DNA from 4 places in the Paenibacillus sp. FSL P4-0127 genome. Region 1 is predicted to be linked to each of the others. Evidence: riboswitches for the same ligand, from Rfam matches in the RefSeq annotation. Region 1 holds a riboswitch; each other region holds the start of a gene.
The links. Region 1 has a riboswitch for cyclic di-GMP ahead of NYE74_RS28100 (polysaccharide deacetylase family protein). Riboswitches for the same ligand answer to the same signal wherever they lie in the genome.
Positions count from the first base shown of each region.

Region 2: it holds a riboswitch for cyclic di-GMP, as region 1 does, so the genes downstream of both, NYE74_RS30415 (hypothetical protein) here and NYE74_RS28100 (polysaccharide deacetylase family protein) in region 1, are expected to answer to the same signal.
Region 3: it holds a riboswitch for cyclic di-GMP, as region 1 does, so the genes downstream of both, NYE74_RS13085 (S-layer homology domain-containing protein) here and NYE74_RS28100 (polysaccharide deacetylase family protein) in region 1, are expected to answer to the same signal.
Region 4: it holds a riboswitch for cyclic di-GMP, as region 1 does, so the genes downstream of both, NYE74_RS13355 (methyl-accepting chemotaxis protein) here and NYE74_RS28100 (polysaccharide deacetylase family protein) in region 1, are expected to answer to the same signal.

Region 1 covers NZ_JBBOWY010000002.1:349,463-354,870, reverse strand. The annotation lists gene NYE74_RS28110 (glycosyltransferase family 2 protein) at 1-1,062, opposite strand, end outside; gene NYE74_RS28105 (nucleotide sugar dehydrogenase) at 1,090-2,412, opposite strand; gene NYE74_RS28100 (polysaccharide deacetylase family protein) at 2,473-3,969, opposite strand; cyclic di-GMP riboswitch class I at 4,042-4,157, opposite strand; gene NYE74_RS28095 (NCS2 family permease) at 4,671-5,408, opposite strand, start outside.
Region 2 covers NZ_JBBOWY010000002.1:900,286-905,693, forward strand. The annotation lists gene NYE74_RS30405 (sugar phosphate nucleotidyltransferase) at 1-874, shown strand, start outside; gene NYE74_RS30410 (PAS domain-containing sensor histidine kinase) at 908-1,975, shown strand; gene NYE74_RS30415 (hypothetical protein) at 1,983-2,351, opposite strand; cyclic di-GMP riboswitch class I at 2,365-2,445, opposite strand; gene NYE74_RS30420 (ABC transporter permease) at 2,662-3,438, shown strand; gene NYE74_RS30425 (ABC transporter permease) at 3,642-4,433, shown strand; gene NYE74_RS30430 (ABC transporter ATP-binding protein) at 4,580-5,408, shown strand, end outside.
Region 3 covers NZ_JBBOWY010000001.1:2,909,874-2,915,281, forward strand. The annotation lists gene NYE74_RS13085 (S-layer homology domain-containing protein) at 1-3,457, opposite strand, end outside; cyclic di-GMP riboswitch class I at 3,730-3,822, opposite strand; gene NYE74_RS13090 (hypothetical protein) at 4,124-4,945, shown strand; partial or broken gene NYE74_RS13095 (hypothetical protein) at 5,116-5,342, shown strand; partial or broken gene NYE74_RS13100 (GntR family transcriptional regulator) at 5,387-5,408, shown strand, end outside.
Region 4 covers NZ_JBBOWY010000001.1:2,988,670-2,994,077, reverse strand. The annotation lists gene spoVAD (stage V sporulation protein AD) at 1-163, opposite strand, end outside; gene spoVAC (stage V sporulation protein AC) at 163-663, opposite strand; gene NYE74_RS13360 (M42 family metallopeptidase) at 1,143-2,216, shown strand; cyclic di-GMP riboswitch class I at 2,853-2,942, shown strand; gene NYE74_RS13355 (methyl-accepting chemotaxis protein) at 3,151-4,416, shown strand; gene NYE74_RS13350 (GAF domain-containing protein) at 4,435-4,869, shown strand; gene NYE74_RS13345 (thiamine pyrophosphate-binding protein) at 4,890-5,408, shown strand, end outside.

The DNA.
Region 1 (5,408 bases):
CGAATCCACGAACACGACCAAATCATGTTTGGCCATCTCCACGCCTTTGACCAAAGCGACCCGCTTGCCTCCGTTCTCCGGCAAGACAACCAGTCTGAGGCGATTCCGAATGTCAAACCGCTCCGCTTCCTTATGCAGGCGCTCGACGATCTCGTTGATCCGCTCCACCGATCCGTCGGTTGAACGGTCGTCCACAACGATCACTTCCAGCTTGTCGATCGGATACTCCTGATTGATGCAGCTGAGCACGGTGCGCTGAATCCATTGCTCTTCGTTAAAACAAGGGATAATGATCGTCACGCCCGGCGTATAATCCGGATTGACCGGCACGTTGCGGTACAAAGCCCCGAAAAAATACCGCGTCAGCAAAAATATGGCCGCCGTTAGACTGTATAAATAAAGCAGAATGTTGTATTTGAAATAGATGATGCTTTCGGCGCGCATCAGCAAAATAATCGTCATAGCGACAAACAGCAAGCCGCTGGCCGTATACACGGAATAGCCCCAACGCCGTTTCTGAAAGTAATTGTAAAGGTTGCTTTCAAAAGCAAGCGCCGCCATCGGCTTCTCCCCGTCCGGCGTGTCACGGGTAAACCTGCGAACGACCGATGCTTTTATTTTTACCTTCGACTCAAAACCCTCCGGCATCGTCCCCGGCGGAATGTTAAAGCGCAGCTCGAACACATCGCCTTCACGGCATGTTTCGGCCCTCTCCGATTCCAGCTCCACCAGAATCCCCGTTGAAGAAATGTCCGCGGCCATGCCGCTTATTTGGGACTTTGCGTCCGCCTTTTTCCCTTTCTTATCGGCTCCCACGGGCAGCAGCGAGACGGGAAAATCAGCCTCATAGCGCAAGCTGAGCAGACGGGGCATCTTATTGTCGCCATGATCGGCGGATTCACCGGGCCCATCGTCCTTTGAGCGCAACATGCCTCTGCGGTCCGACGCTTTGCGGATGTTCTCCGGATCGGGGACATGGGCAAGCAGCCGCCGATCCGCCTTGGGCGTGGAGAGAACTTCAACCGGCTTTTGTTGTGCTTTGTTCTTTTTCCTCAAGTTCATTGCCCCTTAACCTTTAAGATGGGCCCTTTACAGGCTCCAGTAATGATAACCCGAAGCTTCGAATTCGGATTTATCGAACACGGCTTTAATATCGAAAAACACCTTGCTCTTGTCCGCCCCGAACAACCGGTCGTAATCCTCACGAGCCATGTTTAGAAATTCCCTGTGAGGGACGGCCAGCACCACCACGTTCAAATCACGCAAATCGGGCAGCTGCGCCAGCTCCAATCCATGCTCTTCATACACGAGCCGCGGGTCCACCAGCGGATCGCAGACAAGCGGCTGGATATCATATTCCTTCAGCTCTGCGATAATATCCGTGACCTTCGTGTTGCGAAAATCGGGGCAATCCTCCTTGTAGGCCAGGCCGAGGATACCGACTTTCACATCCGACAAATCTTTCCGCAGGCGCATCAGCAGCTTTACGATGCTGCGGGCGACATATTTGCCCATCCCGTCGTTGATGCGCCGCCCCGCGGAAATGATTTTCGAATGGTACCCCGCATCTTCCGCTTTATAAGTTAAATAGTAAGGATCGATGCCAATGCAATGGCCGCCGACCAGCCCTGGGGTGAATTTGAGAAAATTCCATTTGGTTCCCGCCGCGGCCAGCACCGCTTTCGTGTCGATTCCCATCCGGTGAAACAGCATGGATAGTTCGTTCATAAAAGCGATATTGATGTCGCGTTGGGCGTTTTCGATCACCTTGGCCGCCTCGGCCACACGGATACTTTCGGCCCGGTAAACCCCCGCCTCGATCACCAGCTCGTAAACCTGCGCCACAAGACCAAGCGTCTGCTCATCCATGCCGGAAACGATTTTCACGATGTTCTCGAGCCGGTGAACCTGATCGCCCGGATTGATTCGTTCGGGGGAATAGCCGACTTTAAAGTCGACCCCGCATGTAAGCCCCGACTCCGCCTCCAGGATCGGAACGCACACTTCCTCGGTGACGCCGGGATAAACCGTCGACTCGTAGACAACGACCGAACCGGGGCGCAAATGTTTCCCGACCATCGCGCTGGCGTTCTTGACATAAGTAAGGTCGGGCACTTTATCGTTTTGAACCGGCGTAGGCACGGCCAGGATGTAAAAGGAAGCCTCCCCCAGCCTCGCCTCATCCGAGGTAAAGTCAATCGAGCTCGCCTTGATCGCCGCGTCCCCGACATCGCCGGTCGGATCTTTCCCCGCAAGGTAATCGGCGATTTTCCGGGGACTCACGTCAAACCCGATGACGTCAGCCTTGCGGGCAAACGCGACCGCTAGCGGCAAACCTACGTACCCTAGTCCGACGACAGCCAGTTTGGCCGTCCGCTTTACAATGTTCTCATATAGTTGATTCAAATCCATAAGTTCAACCCCATTCATTTCCCGATGAGTATCCAAAGATGCCGAGCAAGCGTTCGTTCCTTATTTCATCCCGTACAGCTCGTCCAGAAGCACAAAGGAATAACCCCGCTGCTTCAACTGGTCGATTACCTTCGGCAAGGCTTCCAGCGTATGGAGGCCGTCAAGCATATGCAGCAAAATAACGCTGCCGTTAGTCGTCTGCTTCAGCACCCCGTTTAAAATGTACTGAGCGTCATGGTCGGAATTCCAATCCAGGGTGGTCACATCGTACAAAGCGAGCGTCTTATACCCCGTGGCCGCGATCACCTTGGCCGTCTCCTTGTTGATCTCCCCGGTCGGAGGCCTGAACAGCATCGCCGGCTGCTGCTGAATCGCTTCGGTGATGATGCGGTGCGCCTTGACCACTTCTTCCTGCAGCTCGTCGGGCGGGATTTGCGTAATCACGGGATGGCTGTAGGTATGATTCGCCACAAGGTGACCCTCTTCGACGATAGCTCTGGCCAGGTTCGGATTGTTCTCTACGCCGTTGGCCCGCAGAAAAAAGGTCGCTTTGACGTCATGATCCTCTAGGATCTTCAACAGACGGGTGACGGTCAAATCGCTGCCCCAATCGTCAAAGGTCAGGGCGACGACCTTCTTGCCGTGCGGGTTCCATTTGGCGATATCGCTGGCGTTATAGATCAGATTATAGTCCGCCTGCTCGTAATCGGGATTGATCCGGGCGGCATCGTATCCCGGGATTTGCTCCAGCGGCTTCCGCTCGCCGCCGTCACGCACCAGCTTTGCGAGCGGCACCAACTTATAGCCTACTTCTTTCGCCGCATCCGCAATATAGGAAATGGAGGAAACCACCTCGGGATTCACGTCCGTATTTAGCGCGATAATGCCGCCGCGGCTAATGTACCTCCGTATGTAATCGCCGATTTCCTTGGCGCTTTGCATGTCGCTGTCCTTCGGATTGATGTTGTAGGAAACGACGGCTTTTAGTCCGGTTTGCGCCGCCACCAGGCGAACGTCTTCGCTCATACGGGCCCCCCGGGTCCGGACGAACTGCGGCTGCTTGCCTGTCGCGTCGGCAATCAAGCCGTTGGTACGGTTGATTTCTTTATAGATTTCTTCATAGCTTAAGGTCGTCAAGTCGGCGCGCGTCAACGTATTGTTCTCCACCTCGTGGCCGCGGCTGGTTAGTTCCTTGACCAAATCCGGCTCTTCGGCCGCCCGCATGCCCGGGACAAAAAACGTCGCTTTGATATGATGCTTGTCCAGTTCATCCAATAAACGCTCGATCGTCTCGCGATCGCCCAAACCGTCGAACGTTAGGGAAAGCTCCTTTTTGGCCGTATAGACAAAAGACAATGTTTTGCTCGGTTCCCCCGTATAACGGGCAATCGGCTGCTGCTGCAATGAAGCGGTCTGCGCCCCGGACATGGGGGAGGCCCCATTCCCGTTGTCCGCCTGCGGACTGGCCCCGCTGCAGCCGGCCGCCCAAAACGCAAGCAGAGCTGTGGCTAATCCGATTCGAATCGACCGGGCGCCGTTTCCTGCCATCGAAATCATTAGTTCACCTTCTTTTGTAAAAGTAATTTTTTTCCAATCAAAATCTTCAAAATAAAAAGACCGCCATACTTACATGGCGGCCGGACAATCATAGCGCAGCTTGCACCGCAATTCCCACCACGGCTTGCGAACGCTTTAGACTCCAAACTTTGCGTCCTATCCTTTCGAATAGTTTGCCTTTGGTTTAGAATTTTAATTATTTAAATTTATTATAATCGACTCCGGCTGGAAATCAATCCATAGTTTATGAAAAAAAGCGGATTCACAAAAAAATATTCAGGAGTGGGGGCCCATTTCTTTCCATGTCAAATAGCCTAGAAATGGAGCTTAAAGAAGCGCGCCGATAAGCCTGCGGTGCTCTTTTGTATTGCTCCGGGATAATCCAGCAGAAAAATAAGGGCAAAAAATGTTGCTATTCCGGCGATATCCGTTCATTTGGGAGAAATAGAGGTAATTTATGTCGTTATTTTCCCCCGTCGCAAAGAAATGCCCATGTTCTGGACCATTCATAGGAAAATAAGTACATAAAATGCCGCTAATGGAGACGAACACGTTGGGGCTCGGATAATAAGTACATAAAGTGCGTTATTTTGAAGGGTAGGCGGTTTATCGTTCCAGTCGGCGGCGGTTAGAACTAAAACAAGGGCGCTTGCTCCTAACGGAGAGGGACACCCTTGTTGGTCGATCCGGTTTTCATTAAATTATTCGGTGCCAAGGAAAATATAGCGGGCCAATACGAGCACGGCCAGCACCCACATCAGCCAATGAATTTTGACTTTGTTTTTGGTGAACAGGTTGTTGAAGCCCCCCAGAATGACGTAAGAGACCAAACCGGCGGCGATCCCGTTGGCGATGCTTCCGGTGAAAGGCATCAATACGATCGTCAAGAACGCCGGGAAGGCATGCAGGAAGTCATCCCATTCGATCGATTTGACCTGGCCGATCATCAGCACGCCGACGATAATCAGCGCCGGAGCCGTTGCCGCGCTCGGCACAACACCGGCCAGCGGCGCGATGAACAGCGCCAGGAGGAACAAGATCCCCGTCGTTACCGAAGTGAGCCCGGTGCGTCCGCCTTCGGCCACACCAGCGGTGCTCTCTACATAGGAAGTGATCGTGCTGGTGCCAAGAAATGCGCCCGCGCTGACGCCAACCGCATCCACCAGCATCGCCTTGCCGATTTTTTTCTCGCCTTCTTCTTTGTTTTTCATCAAGCCGGCGCGGGTAGCCGTACCGACCAAAGTGCCGAACGTATCAAACAATTCAACGAACGTGAATACAAAAACAATTTCAAACAGACCCAGATGCAAAGCCGCACCCAGATCGAGCTTGCCCACCGCAAGATTGTCAAAAGCGGGCAGCCAGCTGGCGCCGGAAAGTCCGGAAACGTTAGTAACGCCCATCGGAATACCGATAATGGTGGTGGCGATAATCCCGAT
Region 2 (5,408 bases), 550 kb from region 1:
GCGAGCGTTTGTGGAGAAGCCTTCCGCGGCTAGGGCCCAAACGTTGATTGACGAGGGCGCCTTATGGAACTGCGGAGTGTTCGTGTTTCGGCTTGGATTTCTGCTTGATGCGCTTAAGCAAAGGGGCCTGCCGGCGGATTACGATGAGCTGCTCGGCATGTATAAGCTGCTTCCGCGCCAAAGCTTCGACATCGAGGTGGTGGAACGAACGAAGCGCATTGTAGCCGTTCCTTATCAAGGCCGCTGGAAGGATATCGGCACATGGAATTCGCTTTCGGAAGAAATGGAGCAGCAGGTCAGCGGGAGCGGTTATGTCTGTCCGGATTCATCCGGCTCCCGGATTGTCAATGAGCTGGATATCCCCGTGGGCGTATGGAGAGTGCCCAACATTGTCGTGGCCGCGGGACCGGACGGTATTCTGGTCACCGACCGGGAAGCGTCGGCCGGCATTAAAGATATGGTGGCTCAAGTCGAAATCACCCCCCGTTTTAAAGAAACCGGGTGGGGCCGGAAGACGGTGTTGACCGCAAGACGCGCGGGCGAAACGGAATCGTTGACCAACCGGGCCGTGATTTCCGCAGGCCGTTTTATCGGTTATCATGAACATGGGCGGCGCAAAGAAATCTGGATCGTGATTGCCGGCGCGGGCGAAGCGTGCATTGACGGCCAAACGTTTCCCGTAGAGGCGGGAAGCGTTGTTGTCGTTGAGCCCGGCATGAAACATGCGCTGTTGGCGTACAGCGATCTGGAGTTGATCGAACTGCAAATCGGCCGAAAAATCGAAGACAGCGACATGATCCGTTATGCCGATCCTTGGATGGCGAAGGAGGGAAAGGGGGAAGAGCAAAACCATGAGGTGCCGGCCAGGCGGTAAAACCGGACAAGCGGTTGGCGAATGAGAGAAAACATGGCTGAGGAACAACAGGACATCGATACGTACTACTTGGAATCATTTCAGGAAGGTATCCTTAAATGCGACACTAGGGGGACGATCGTGTTTATGAACCGCAGGCTCAAAGATTTGTTCGGCTTGGAAGAGATGACGGGGCAGGATATTACGGCTTTTACCAAAGCTATGGATGCGAACATTCAGCAGGAGGACCATAAGCTGACCAAGACCATACAAGCGTTTCGAAAAGGAGAGGTGAACGGAAATCAGGGGAAGTTCCCATATGCCCAAGGACCTAGGCGTTTGTTCTCGTTTTATGTAAGCCCGGTATTGGATACCGCGCAAACGGCGTGTTACGGGTATTTATTGGTATTTCGGGAATGCGGCGAAGAAGAGGCGGCCGATCCGCAGAGACGCGAAATGATCAGCGTGGTCTCCCACGAATTAAGGACACCTCTGACGACGCTGCTGGGCTATGTGGAAATGTTGATGCAGTACGATATTTCCGCGGAGAACAGGCGGCGTTACATGGAAATCATTTTTGCGGAAGGAAACCGGTTGTCCCATCTGCTTGAGGATGTTTTGGACAGTGAGCGGCTGGAATCGGGAGGGTATAACTATCATAAAACTTATGTACCGCTGATTGAACTCATTCACGAAGTGACCGAACGGTGGAATTTGAAATCATCGCATCTTATCGAGGTGGATTCCGAGGTTGAAGACGCTTTCATCTACGCGGACCGGTTTAGAATGTCTCAAGTTTTTGACAATTTAATCAGCAATGCGATTAAATATTCTCCCGGCAAACCATTAGTACTCATCCGAATCGCGGAAGAAGCAGACTATTATATCATCGAGGTTACGGATTACGGAATAGGAATTCCCGCGGAGATGCATGCGCGGCTGTTCGATAAATTTTATCGAGCCGGTCATTCGGGTTCCCGTCAAATTAAGGGCAGCGGCGTGGGCCTTTATATCGTCAAAAAAATTGCAACAGACCACGGGGGGACGATTACGTTAACCTCGGAAGTAGGGCAAGGAAGTACATTCCGCTTGCGTATGCCAAAACCCGTTCATTTGGATTAAGCGTTTCCTATTTTATAGCACAAAAACCCAAAACGGCGCTTGACCAAACGATCATGAGAGACTCCTGCGAAAAGCGCAAAACATAAGGGCAAAAAATGCCGCTATTCCGGCGATATCCGTCAATTTGAGAGAAATAGAGACGATTTATGCCGCTATTGTCTTCAGTCGCAAGGAAACGCCCGCGTTCTGGGCCCTTCACAAGCGAATAAGGAACAAAGATGCCGCTAATGGGGATGAACATGCCCGGCTCCGGATAATAAGCACATAAATTACCGCTATTTTGAAGACCGGCGTTTGGTGCGCTCCAGCAGCCGACTGTCGAATACCTGTTTTCTAGGTTGAGCCTACTTAAATTAATATACATATAAAAAAACAAAAAAAGCCTTCTGTTCGGTAGCTGGCTGCCATCCTTGCGGGAAGGCCCTTTAGCTTTGCGTCGCTGCCTTTCGACAGGTTTGCCGTTTATCGTAGCCGCTTTTTTCACAAAAAACATCGTATCACGATTCCATAAAACATGCAATCCATTTCCTGGTAATCCGGGTGCGCAAAATTTCTCTTGCCACTCTTGGAATATTAAGGTATGATAGTACCCTTCTTGCAAAATCGCCTTGACTGAAGTGGACGGGTCTGCCCGTCTATGAGGGGGACCCCCCCTCTAAATAAGCTTATCGGAGGTGTTTAACCGGATGCTTTATTTCACGCTGGCTTCCAAAGCCTATGCCCGCAATTTGCAGTACCGCGGAGCCCATATGGTGCACAACCTCGCGAGCGCGATGTTCGGATTTATGTATGCGTGCATCTGGATCGGGTTGGGGAAGGACCACCCGCTGGGAGAGTACGGAACGCAGGGAATGGTGAATTATATCGCCTTCACCCAGGCGTGTCTCTGGATCACCAGCTTCATCACGAACGGGCTCGGCATCCCCCAATCCGTCAGGACCGGGCAAATCGCGCTTGATCTGATGCGTCCCGTCCATCTGTTCAGCCATACGATGGCCAGGGAATGGGGACAGATCGCCTACCAGTTCATTTTCAAATCCATCCCGATTTATCTCCTGTATTTCTTCATTTTTTCATTGCAAATTCCAAATCAATGGACCGCCGTGTTGTACACCGTGTTAGGGTTGCTCGGGGCCTCCTATCTGTCGATCTGCATCAATTATTTGATCGGCGTAAGCGCCTTGTGGACGATGGAATCGTCCTGGCTCTATTGGGCCAATAGCGCGCTGATCAATTTGCTTGCCGGATTTTTCATCCCGTTGGAATGGCTGCCCGGACCGCTGGAAAACCTCGCCTGGCTATCGCCTTACCCTTACCTGCTCTATGTTCCCACAACGATTTATCTTGGAAACGGAAGCGGCTCCGCCTTATGGGGAACGCTGCTTTGGTGCGTCCTGATGACTGCTTGCTGCTTGCTGGCAACCCGGCTGCTGCGGCGGAAAGTGGAGGTGCAGGGCGGATGAACGAGAGGAAGGGGCCTGGCGCTGAGAACGGGCAAAAGCCTGGGAGAGGGCGGAAGCCAAAGAACGGGCGGAAGTCTAAGAGCGGGCAGAAGCCTATGAGCGGCATAGACGGCACGCACGAAATGTACGATGACATTAGCGGCAGCGGCGGACGATTCTCGAAGGTCACTGCCGGCCCGACCCGGTCCGCTGGCGCGAAGCCGATGTCTTGGCTGAACCTGTACCGGCTGCTGATCCGTACGAGCATAAAAAGCCGGATGCAGTACAAATTCAATTTTGTGCTGGGTACGGTGCTGGCCGCGTTGATCCAGATTTCCGAATTTCTGATGATCGCGATCGTTCTGGACAAGTTCGGCGTAATACAGGGCTGGTCGGTTTACGAGATCGGGTATTTGTTTGCGGTGATGACGTTGTCCAGGACGCTGTACCGCACGTTTGCCGAGGAGGTGCACCATCTGGAAAAATACCTGGTCGGCGGAGAGCTCGACCAGCTATTGACGCGGCCGATGCCGGTGCTGCTCGCTTTAATGCCGCAGAACTTCCGGCTGATGCCCGGCGAACTGCTGCAGGGCGGTTTCATCCTGTGCTGGTCGCTCGGCGCGATGACGCATAGCGGACAAGTCGGCTGGATTGCAGTACCGTTTACGCTATTCATTATCGTTACCGGCGCGGTCATTTTGTTTTCTATCGGACTTGCTACGGCTACGCTCGGTTTCTGGACGACCCGCATCAGCGAACTGCAAAACTTCACCGAGGATGCCGCTCAAACGGCGGCGCGATACCCGCTCACCCTGTATCCGAAGTGGATGTCCTCGCTATTTTTGTTCGTGATCCCGGTCGGCTTTGTGAATTATGTACCTTCGCTCTATATTTTACGGGGCGAATGGGGGCCGTGGATCCTTGCGGCGACGGCGGGGGCGGCGGCGGTATGCTTAGCCGCAAGCCTGCGGTTCTGGCTGTTCGGCATCACGAAATATCAAAGCACAGGAAGCTAAGCGCACAGGGAGAGTAAGAACGGAAGGCCGTAAGTACAAGGAAGCTAGTGCGTACGAGTAAGTGAAGGCATGCTGTGTATAAGTCAGTGAAGGCATGCTGCGTAAGGGTAAGCGAAGGCATACAGGACGAAAAGGAGGAGCGGCTTATGATCGAAGCCAGCCATTTATATAAGGAGTTCAAAACACCCGTCGTGCGGGAGGGAAAGCTGTCCGGCCTGCGTACGCTGTTTTCGCGGGAATACCGGCTGAAAGAGGCGGTCCGGGGCATCAGCTTCAACATCGAGCGCGGGGAGTTTGTCGGTTATATCGGTCCCAACGGCGCAGGCAAGTCGACGACGATCAAGATGCTCACCGGCATTTTGCATCCGACCTCAGGCACGGTTATGATCGGCGGCCTCAATCCCCATCGCGACCGGCGGCGGGCCGTTCGCAGGTTGGGTGTCGTGTTCGGACAACGCAGCCAGCTGTGGTGGGATTTGCCCGTGAAGGATTCCTACGACATCCTAGCGGAAATGTACGGCGTAAGCCCGGCGGAAAAACGGGAGCGCCTGGACCGGTTTGCCGAGCTGCTGGACCTGCACGAATTTTGGATGACGCCGGTGCGCAAGCTGTCGCTGGGCCAGCGGATGCGGGCGGACATTGCGGCCGCCATGCTGCACGATCCGGATTTGCTGTTCCTCGATGAACCGACGATCGGCCTTGACGTGCACGCCAAACGCAACATCCGCCAGTTTTTGCAAACCTTGAACAAGGAATTCGGGAAAACGATCCTGCTTACCACGCACGACATGGACGATATCGAGCAGCTCTGCAGCCGCGTGATGGTGATTAATCACGGGCAGCTCGCCTATGACGGGACGATCCGCGCGCTGCGGGACATGATCGGCTTGCCGACGGTCATCCGCGTAAAGTTCCGGGGCGGGTTTCGGATGCCGGAGGGATGGAGAGAGGCGCGACATGTTGCCTCGAACCCGG
Region 3 (5,408 bases), on a different contig from region 1:
CGGCATTCTCCATCGTCGAAATATGTTTATTGGACCAGCGCGTATTTCCAACGTCAGAGAAGGAATTTCCGGTTTTCAGGTAGGCGGAGCGGCTTTCATCATCGAGCAATCGGTAGAAAATCGCCGCGACTTCTTCACGGGTAATATTGTTCAACGGCTTAACCGTGCCGTCCGGATACCCGTTAATGTAGTCGTAATGATTTTCCGTTTCCAGTTTTGGCGGAACGGCAGGCAGCGGCGGCAACGGCGGAAGCGGATCTACTTCCGGTGTGCTTGGGCTTGGATTCGGGTTTGAACTTCCCGAATTATCCGATCCGCTGGAGCCGGATGAATCCGACGATTTTTTAGTGTAGTAGAACGCGTACTCTTGGCCTTCCTGATCACTAAACGTGTAGGAAGCGGTCGCTTTCACTGGATTGTACCCGGATACCGATACGGCCGTCAGCGTTTTCGTCTCTCCCGGTTTGCCGGATACTGTGGTCTGACTCGCCAATTGCCGGTTTGTGCCGTTTTCCAAATACTTGACGGTCAATTGCCGATCCGCCGGTGCGTTTTTCGTGTAATAGAAGACATAAGTCTGATTCGGATCGTCGGTCCAAGTATGCGTGTGGTTTGCAACTTCCGGAGTATATCCTTCTACCTGTTTAGCGGAGAACTCTATTCCGGCCCCAATGCGGCCTTTGTAGATCTCCTGTGCGGCCAACTCGTTACCTGTTTCTCGATCTCGATAAGAGACGGTGACCTGTGCCAGTTCATCCGGTTCGCCTTTAACGTAGTAGATGGTATATTCCTGTCCAGCGTCTAGTGTAATTTTAATGTCGTATTTGGTTTGTTCCGGGAAATAAACGACATCGGTCACTGAAATTGGTTCAGGATAAAAGACCAAATTCGTTCCGGCGATACCTTTGGAAGCCGTTGGCTCGATAAGCTCTTCATCGGTCTCTCGGTCCACATGGTGGATCGTTACAATACGCTCCTGACCGGTATTGCCTTGGGCATACTTGAATACGAATTGCTGCACCTGATCTTCTGTGAAGGTGTACGGCACTTCATAAGCGTGCGGTTTGTAAACCGCCCCCGTAACGGTGTCTGTGTAATTTTCGGCCGTCAGGGTAATTTTTTCGCCTACTTTGCCCGAACGCTCAGTTGGATTGAGCAAGTCTTTACCTGTCTGTTGATCCACGTATCTGACGGTCAGAGTCCTGCTGTCATCCGGTTCGGTGGCATTGGCTGTGTAGTAGAAGATATGCGGAGCATTCTCCACGCCAAGCTCATAGTTGAAGCTTGGCTCCACCGGGGTGTAGCCCGGGATGCCGATCGCTTTGAGCTCGAGCGTTTGCCCGGTCACGCCTTCAACCGTAGTTGGGTCAGCGAGTTTCTTGTTGGTGCCTTGCTCGAGGTACTGCACTTCTACGCTTTGCTTATGGGCGACGTAGTAGAAGGTGTACTCGTTACTGCCTTCGGCTTTAACCACGTACTCGGCAGTTTTGTTTTCCGGAGTGTAGCCCGGAATTTCGGCTGCTTCGAGAGTTACGGTTTTGCCGGTGTGTCCCGTCACAGTGCGAGGTTCGATCAGTTCATTCCCCAATTCCTTATCCACGAACTTCACTGTAACGGTTTGTTCGCTCGGTGTGTAGTAGAAGATATGCGGAGCATTCTCCACGCCAAGCTTATAGTTGAAGCTTGGCTCCACCGGGGTGTAGCCCGGGATGCCGATCGCTTTGAGCTCGAGTGTTTGCCCGGTCACGCCTTCAACCGTAGTTGGGTCAGCGAGTTTCTTGTTGGTGCCTTGCTCGAGGTACTGTACTTCTACGCTTTGCTTATTAGCGACGTAGTAGAAGGTGTACTCGTTACTGCCTTCGGCTTTAACCACGTACTCGGCAGTTTTGTTTTCCGGAGTGTAGCCCGGAATTTCGACAGCCGTTAGAGTTACTTTTTGCCCAGCGACACCTTTTACCGTAGTTGATTGAGCGAGTTCCTTTTCTGTTCCCTGCTCCAAATAATGAACGGTAACTGTCCGTTCAACCGCTTCCTCATAACCAAACCAAACTGTCGGTGTCGGATTGGTAGCGGTAAGCCGGATGCTAACAGGATTTTCTCCTACCTTCAACTGATACCCGGCAATGTTTTTGGCCGATACGGAATATTCCGCAGCCCCGATCGGCAAAGCCTCATTCCCGTTTTGATCCTTGTAATACTCGCTATAAAGCAATTCCGCGAATTCCGGTCCTTCCACTTCAACGCCTTCGGCATTGACAGGCTTGCCGCTCGCATTGACTTTATAGCCCTTCATGAGGATGGAACCGTTGCCGATGCTTACTTTCGGCACCTCAAAATCCTTCGAAACTTTCTCGCCCGTAACATTCGTATATTCGATTGTCGTTTTGCCGTTCGTAGGATAGAGGACATTAGAAACGGGGTTTTTGGATTGGTCCAAGACCACTTTGTAAGTTAATGAAGCAGGTTCACCTTCGGCGATATTGCCGACGTCCCAAGTAAATGTCTCGGTTGCAGCGTTCCAAGTTACCGTACCTTGCGATGCGGAATAATCCTGAGGACTGACTTGTGCGCCTTGTTTCTTGAGATTGAACATGTCTCCCATCGGATCAACGACTTTGGCATTTTGAGCCGCATAGGAAATCTTTCCGGCCATTTCGCGGAAAATCGTGTTCAATTCATCGCTGTTGGCAGGGAAGTAGCCTTCGCTTTGAATGTCTTTTAACACATTTATCGCGTTGCTGTTGTTTGAAACTTCCAAGCCTACCGAAAAGATCTTGAGCCCTGCATCTTTGGCGATTTTTGCTTCGGAAATGGTACCGATGCCGTTATCCTTGACTTGATAATTGTTGATGTTGTAGGTGTCGTTTTTACAGTTAAAACCAAAGATATTACAATCATAGTTTTTAAAAGTAAAATCTGCACCTGTCCCAAGGGTTTTTCCGTAATCAAAACTCGTAATCGAAAAGTTGTTGCTGCTGTTAGGCCAGTTGAATCCTTCAGCATGTGTTCCCTTGAAGCTGAATGTTGGTTCACCGTCGCTTAACAACACGATTATTTTGTTTTGCGCGATACTGTTCGCCAACAGGTCGCTAGCTTTCTTCAAGCCCGCCTGGATATTCGTTCCGCCGGTCGGTTCAATACCTTCTATGGCATTTTTCAAAGCGTTCTTATTGCCAGCACCTTTAAAACCTGAGATAAGGGTAGAGGATTTATTAAATGAGACCACAGCGATTTGGGTGGAAGAGTTTGGTAACAGCAAATTATCCACAAATTTCTTTGCGGCATCTTTAGCGTTATCCATCTTCGATGGTGTAAACCATCCACTTCGCTGGTCCATGCTCCCCGACTTATCGATGACCAGCACGATGTCCGAGCTGGTCCGGACGTTTTTTCCTTCAGCCTTGAGCGTAATTTCCCACTCGCCAGGGCTCCCTGTAGGTTGGGCGGTTTTGCTCAATTGAATGGCTCCGGGATTCGGCCAGACGGGGTCCCCCGAACTTGCGCCGAAGACGGACAGGGGACTGGCAAAAAGCGAAAACATGCAAATCCAGGACAATATTATTTTTAACCCGCGTTTCATTGGTTCCTCCTCATTTTTTCATAGAATTCCTCCCTTTCAGGCACTAATTTTCTACCCTCCTTGCTTTGGGTATTTTATATATCTCACGGAAAAATCCGTTGAGAACGAGGGGAAAATAAAAAAGGCTGCATAAACAATAGTATTCATTGTTATGCAGCCGGACGGTCATTAATTCGCTTTTCGAATTGTTAGACTCCAAGGCTTTGCGACCTAATCTTTCGATTAGTGTGCCGAATATTCGATTATAGTTAAAAAGACCTGGATGTAGTAAAATATTACTAATATCCTATCAAACAATTTCAATATATTTCAAAAAAAAGCACTTGTCAACAATGTAATAGATAAAAAAGTCACAGTATAGATGATCCGAGCTTCCATACTATATTTTTTCGGATATTATCGTTTAAAAAGACAAAAGTACTCCTCTTTTCCAATTGTTAAATAATTTCAAACATTAAATAGCAGAAATGACACAGAATTAGTGCAATATTGTTATACAATAAAAGAAGCGCATGAAATTTTGGTTAAAGGAGCTCAAATGTATTGAACAAAAAGGCACTCCAGTTTGTAATAGGTTTCATGATTTGTTCGGTGATTCTATCGGCTTGCGGGAATATAACAAGCGCGCCTGCTTCCACGGAAAAAACAAAAACAGAAGTTACTCAAACGAAAAATGAAACCAGCCCTGCAACTGATAATAGTAAGGGATCTCAAAAAACAATCAGTCTTGATGTCGATGGCGAGATTTATAAGGTGGCAGTAAAAGACGAAAATGCGGAGAAATATACCTTTGCCGTTAAAACACCCAAAGGAATGGTTTGGATTCCTGCGCCAACGCTAGAGCAGCGTCCTGAAACGGAAAGTTATCCAGAGTACTATCCTACCGAGCCTTTTAGTATATATCTAAGTAATGCAAAAGATAATACGCTGGATATCAACACATCGACGAAACTTCTAACCCTACCCCTTAAAGATGGCGAAGCCGATGTCGTAGTTGATGACTTATTTGCCGTAAACGATACGATTTTATATCATACCGTTTCCGATTTTCGTGGTGGTTCGCAGCCTCTAAGACAACAATTATGGGCAATGAATGTTAATGATCCAAGCAGCAACAAGGTCATCGAAGAATTTCATGCCTCTGGAGGCAGATTTTATCATTATACAGTAGATAATTCGGAAGGTTTGTACGTGGGCGTTTACACTACGCCAGGCAATCCGGATGGGAGTTACACCAATGAAGCATTTGTCTATAACACCAAAACCGGTCAGAAAGAGATACTTAGGGATTTCGAATTCGATAGCGGGGAAATTCAATTTACTTATGAAGGAAAAAAACATTTATACGAACTGACAATAAAGTAAAAATAGAAAGTGCGTCGTGAATATTCACGACGCACTTTCTAATGAACATATCGATTCGCCATTAAACATTATAACGTTTATCTAAAAGAGGCGAGTAAAGTGAAAGAAAGATTCGTTCTCCGCCATCTTAAACGGGGGACCGGAGAAAAGATCGACGTCGTGGACGGAAAAATAGAATAGGGACGGGAGACGCTTTCGCCAGCGGGATCATCCACGGCGAGCTGGAGGGCTTCGCCAGCAGGATCATCCACGAGGGCTTCGTCCCTGAGCAAACCATCCGGTTTTCGGCCGCAGCGGGGATGCTGGCGCATACCGTGCCGGGCGACACCCCGATGGCGGCGGAGGCGGAAATCCACCGGGGGATAGAGCAATCCTCCCCGGGGATGTGGAAAGGTAGGGAAACAGGGGCGTGAGTTTGCCCGTAAAGATAGACCGTTATATTTGCAAATTAAAAACATCATCA
Region 4 (5,408 bases), on a different contig from region 1:
GCTCGGCCTTTTCCCACGTCTTTTCGTCGATTTCCAGATTGTCGTACACGAAATCAAAAGTCCCGCCGAGCGGTCCGCCCCCTTCCTCGGGACCGACGACCGTGGCCGCCCCGACGATCGCCGGTCTGGACCGGAACTCCCAAGTTTGTGCGCCAATAAGCATCAGTGGCCCCCCTCCAAACCGAAAATCGCATAAATCATCCCTACGATAAAAGCGGCCACCACGCCAAACACGACCACCGATCCCGCCAGCCTGAACATGTTGGCCCCAACGCCAAGCACCAGCCCTTCCGCCCGGGATTCGAGCGCGGAGGAGCACATCGAGTTGGCGAAGCCCGTGACGGGCACGGCGGTGCCCGCTCCGGCCCATTGCGCGATTTTATCGTATACCCCAAGCGAGGTGAGAATGACGGAAATCAAAATCAGCATGGCGACGGTCGGGCTGCTCGCCTCCCTTGACGTCATCCCGGCAAACGTCATGAACAACTGCTGGATACCTTGTCCGATCAGACAAATGAAACCGCCGACCAGAAAAGCTTTGAGGCAATTGGCAAAGATGCTTGTCTTCGGCTTGTGCTGGTCGGCAACCTGCTTGTATTCCTCTTCCGTCAGCAGCAGATGGTTCAGCTTCACCCGGGCGCCCGGTTTACTTTTTGTTGGCAACGGTATCCCTCCTTTTTCTGCTCATGCCTTATAAGCACGGTATATTCATTATTTGTCAGCGACTGGCTTGTTATGTTTGGTAAATCATCCATAGCGGCAAGCAGCGAACAAAACAAAACCCGCCAAGATCGCTCTGGCGGGTTCGGGACACCGGGTTTTGGGTAAAACAATTAGCGTCAAACAACGGAACTGGCGTCCAAGGCGTCCTATTTGTTTTTAAAGGTATAGAAGAATAATGACCAGCAGAATAAAGAGAAGACAGATCAACAGCCAATCCGTGGAGCGGAGTTCCATTTTTTTGCCTCCCTTATTTGGCCCCTTGCTTGTTAAAGTATATGCGCCGCCGCGAATTTGGTGCTTGGCCCGGCGGCAAAAGAACAGGACTTTTCAGGCGCATGGACAATCGGAACAAGGTGGTTCATACTAATGTAAAGAGCGTATGGCCTTGCCATTTGCAGGAAAAAAAGGAGAGAAACAAGATGAATGAAAAAACGCAGCAGCTGTTTAAACAGCTGACCGAATTTCCGGCGGCCCCCGGGTTTGAGCGGGAGCTGCGCGCCTTGGTTAAGGAGAAAATGTCCGCTTTTACGCAGGAGTTCGTTCAAGACCGGCTCGGCAGTTTGTTTGGGGTACTGCGCGGCGATGAGCAGGGACCGCGGGTCATGGTCGCCGGGCATTTTGACGAGGTAGGCTTCATCACGACCGGCATTAGCGATAACGGTATGGTGTCTTTTCAGCCGCTCGGGGGCTGGTGGAGCCAGGCGGTATTGGCGCAGCGCCTGCAGATCGTTACACCGAAAGGGAAAATCGTCGGCGTGGTCGGATCGACGCCTCCCCATCTGCTGGATGAAGCGCAGCGCGGCAAACCGGTCGACCTGAAAGCGATGTACCTGGATATCGGCGCCGACAGCCGCGAGGAAGCGGAAGCGGCCGGCGTGCAGATCGGGCAGCAGATTTTGCCGATCTGTGAATTTACTCCGCTCGTCAACCCGAAAAAAATCATGGCCAAAGCCTGGGACAACCGGTACGGCGTCGGTTTGGCGATCGAGCTGCTGGAAGCTTTGCATGGGGAAAAACTGCCCAACGTGTTGTACTGCGGAGCCAATGTGCAGGAGGAACTGGGTACGCGGGGAGCGCGCACGGCGGCCAATTTGATCCAGCCGGACATCTTCTTTGCGCTGGACGCCAGCGCGGCAAACGATATGACCGGCGACAAACGGGCCTTCGGCAAGCTGGGCGAAGGCGCTTTGCTGCGGGTGTACGACCCGACGATGCTGACGCATCGGGGGCTGGTCGAGTATATCCGGGACACGGCCGATACGCACCGCATCAAATACCAATATTTTGTATCCACAGGCGGAACCGACGCCGGTCCGGTTCATTTGAGCGGCATCGGCGTGCCTTCGGGCGTGATCGGCATCTGCTCGCGTTATATCCACACCTCGTCGTCCATCATCCATACCGACGACTACGCGGCCGCCAAGGAGCTGCTGATCCGGCTCGTCAAAGGACTCGACCGCACAACGCTGGCTACCATTCTGGAGCGGAGCTGACCAAACGGCGGGTGCGCTGCTTAATTAACGCCTGGATGGCAAGCTAACTCCTTGTTTAGCTTGACCGTCCGGCGGTTTTATTTTCGCTTAAGCAAGCCCGGTGAGCTCTCACGCTGGCCACAACTAATCTAACGGTTGCCACAACCGCTATTCGCTTAAAAAACGTTGATTTCAAATTGTAACGGTTGCCATAGCGCTTATTTCACTGAAATCCGGCTCATTTTGCTTAGTTTCAGGCAAATAACGCTTCTCACAACCGTTAAAATTTTGAACAGGGCTTTTTTCGTCAAATAGCCGCTATTACAACCGTTAGATTTTCTGCGAACCCAATTTTGCTTCGAACACCTAAGCCTTTCCAGGAAAACTGAACCCAGCCGTATGCGATAGGTCAGCCATCAATACCTTGAATCTAAAATGGGATATATAGTACATCCTTCCTATTCGACCTATATTTTCCCTTCTTTTTCTAGAACCAAAGTCATCCTCTTATAGTCCCCTATTATTGAAAATTTTTTGAATTTGCCGAAAATTTTATGAAATATCAGGACCCGCCTTCCGATATAAGTAGTATATTCCTAATCTGTGGGAGCGCCGCGACTTCACTCTCCCATCATTCACAACCAAATACAAGGAATAGGATGTAAATCGCAAACCTGGCCGAAAGGCAGGGACGCAAAGCCACGGATCTAAAATTCTTAACGGAATCATGACCGCCGGGATGCCAACCTTATGCCGAATCATGGCTTGTTGGCCGCCGGACTTTCTTCGCGAAAGTCTTTTTTTGGTTTCAATTAGGGCTTGGGGCCAGGTTAAAACGTCGCGGCGAAGCTTCGGACAAGGAAGGAGGGGACCTGCTTCTAAAAAGTTAAAACGGCGAAAAACGGAAAACGGCAGCTGCTAAGGGTATTAGAGTGACAGCAAAGGAGTAAGTAACTTGAAATTATCACATTTCGGTAAAGGCTTAGCCCGCAAGTTGTTGTTGCTGGTTGCCGGACCGCTTGCGGTGCTGGCGATCGTGCTCGTTCTGATCTTCTATCTGCTTGGACTGATGAACGGCTGGGCCGCCGCGCTGATGATCGTCCTGTTTGCCTTGATCGGCGCGGGGGAGGCCGTGCTGATTGCCGGGCTGCTCGACAAATCGTTCCAAAAAATGGCCGAGCGGACCAAAGCCATGACGGAAGGCGATTTAGCCTTCGACGGCGACGTCCAGGTGATGGACGAATTCAGCGAACTGGCCGGCCACCTGAAGCTGATCGGCGCCCAATTAAGGGAAGCGGCCGGGCATATGCAGGACATGTCGGCCAAGGTAGCCGATACGTCGCGGGACTTGACGGGCAATATGGAGTTTTGCAACGACCTCGTTGTAGGGGTCACGGAATCGATCAAAATGATTTCCGAAGGTAGTGAGCAGCTCGTCGAAAGTGCACGGAACAACCATTTGATGCTTGAAGAAGTCGGAAAAGGCATGGAGCACATCGCCCTGTCAGCGCAAGGTGTGGCGGAGGAAGCGACCGAGGCCGCGGCTCAGGCGAATGCGGGCAACGAAGGCATCGACCGCCTGGTTGACCAAATGAGCAAAATTTACGAAACCACGGTCGCTTCGTCGCAAACCGTAAACCAACTCGGCGAGCGGACGGAAGAAATCGACAAGGTCACTCTGCTGATCTCGGAAATTTCCAGTCAAATCAATTTGCTGGCATTAAACGCGGCTATCGAGGCCGCAAGAGCGGGCGAATACGGCAAAGGGTTCGCAGTGGTCGCGGGCGAAATCCGCAAGCTTGCCGAGCAATCGGCGGCATCGGCCAAGGATATCGCCGAGATGGCCGGCCATATCCGCACAGGCTCCGATCAATCGATCGAAGCGATGAAACGGGTCATGACCGAGGTCGAGACCGGAAGCGTCCTCGTTACCTCCGCCGGCGATTCGTTCCAGCAAATCGTGCATTTGGCCGAGCAGGTGTCCACCCGGGTTCAGGAAGTTTCCGCGGTGACGCAGCAGATCAGCGCAAGCACGGAACAAATCATGGACTCCGTAAGACAGACGCTCGAGATTACCGAGGTCAATCTGGCCGGGACCAAGGAGATCATGGCTTGCTCGGAAGAACAGTTGACCGCCATGGAAGAAACGCTCGAATCTTCCAAGCAGCTTGAGACGGAAGCCGAAAAACTGAAGTCCCTATTAAACAGATACTCAATCTAGCAAGCGAGGAGGATGGACATGGAACGATTAGCTTTGCTGTTTGAAGCGCTGGAACGCCTGACCGGCGTGGCCGATATCGCCTATCACGAAATCAGGGAAGGCCGCTTGAACCCGGTGTTGAAAACGAAAACGGATCACCTTGGCGTGGAGCGGTGGAAAAGCGTACATGCGCAAAATCCGGTCTATATCGAACATGACCGCCTGCTTCGCGAACTGATGGCCCATCCCCAAACGGCGGCAGTGGTTCAGGACGTCAAAAACGATCCCAGATCGGCCGATGAGTTTTTTCTGTTCGGGATCGACAGCATCATGGTTATTCCCGTCATGCACGACGGCGCGGTTCAGGGTATTGTCGTTGTCGCCTCGATAGGCAAGCTGCATTTTTTCTCCGCCGAGGAGATCGAACGTGCGGAAGCACTGGTGAACGAATACAGAGATGCGTTTCAACACTAGGATAAGGAGATATCCGGAATATGAACATAGCCGAAGCCATACTCAAGTATTTGAAGGAAACCGGAGTGGATTGTATTTTTGGGATTCCGGCAGGAATCATCGGTCCGATTTACGATGCGTTGATCGATGTCGATATGAAGCCGATCATTACGAAAAATGAAGCTGGAGCGGCTTATATGGCGGCGAGATATGCCAGCACCTCCGGGAAGCTGGCCGTTTGCGCCGGCGCCGGGGCGGTAGGCGTAGCGAACATGATGAACGGGATCGCCGACGCCATGCGGGCCAAAGCTCCGCTGCTCGTGATTACCGGCTACGTAAACCGATGGCAGATCGGCAAAGGTGCCATCCAGGAGATGGACGCCCAGCATATCGTCAGACCGATCACCAAATACAGCAACACGGTCATGAACGAAGCGGAAGTCATGGCCGAGCTGGACAAGGCGGTAAGGATCGCCCTTACACCTCCTTTCGGGCCAGTACATATTTCCGTGCCGATCGATGTGCAGCGGATGGAAGCGCCCCCCAGCCTTCCCGCCGCC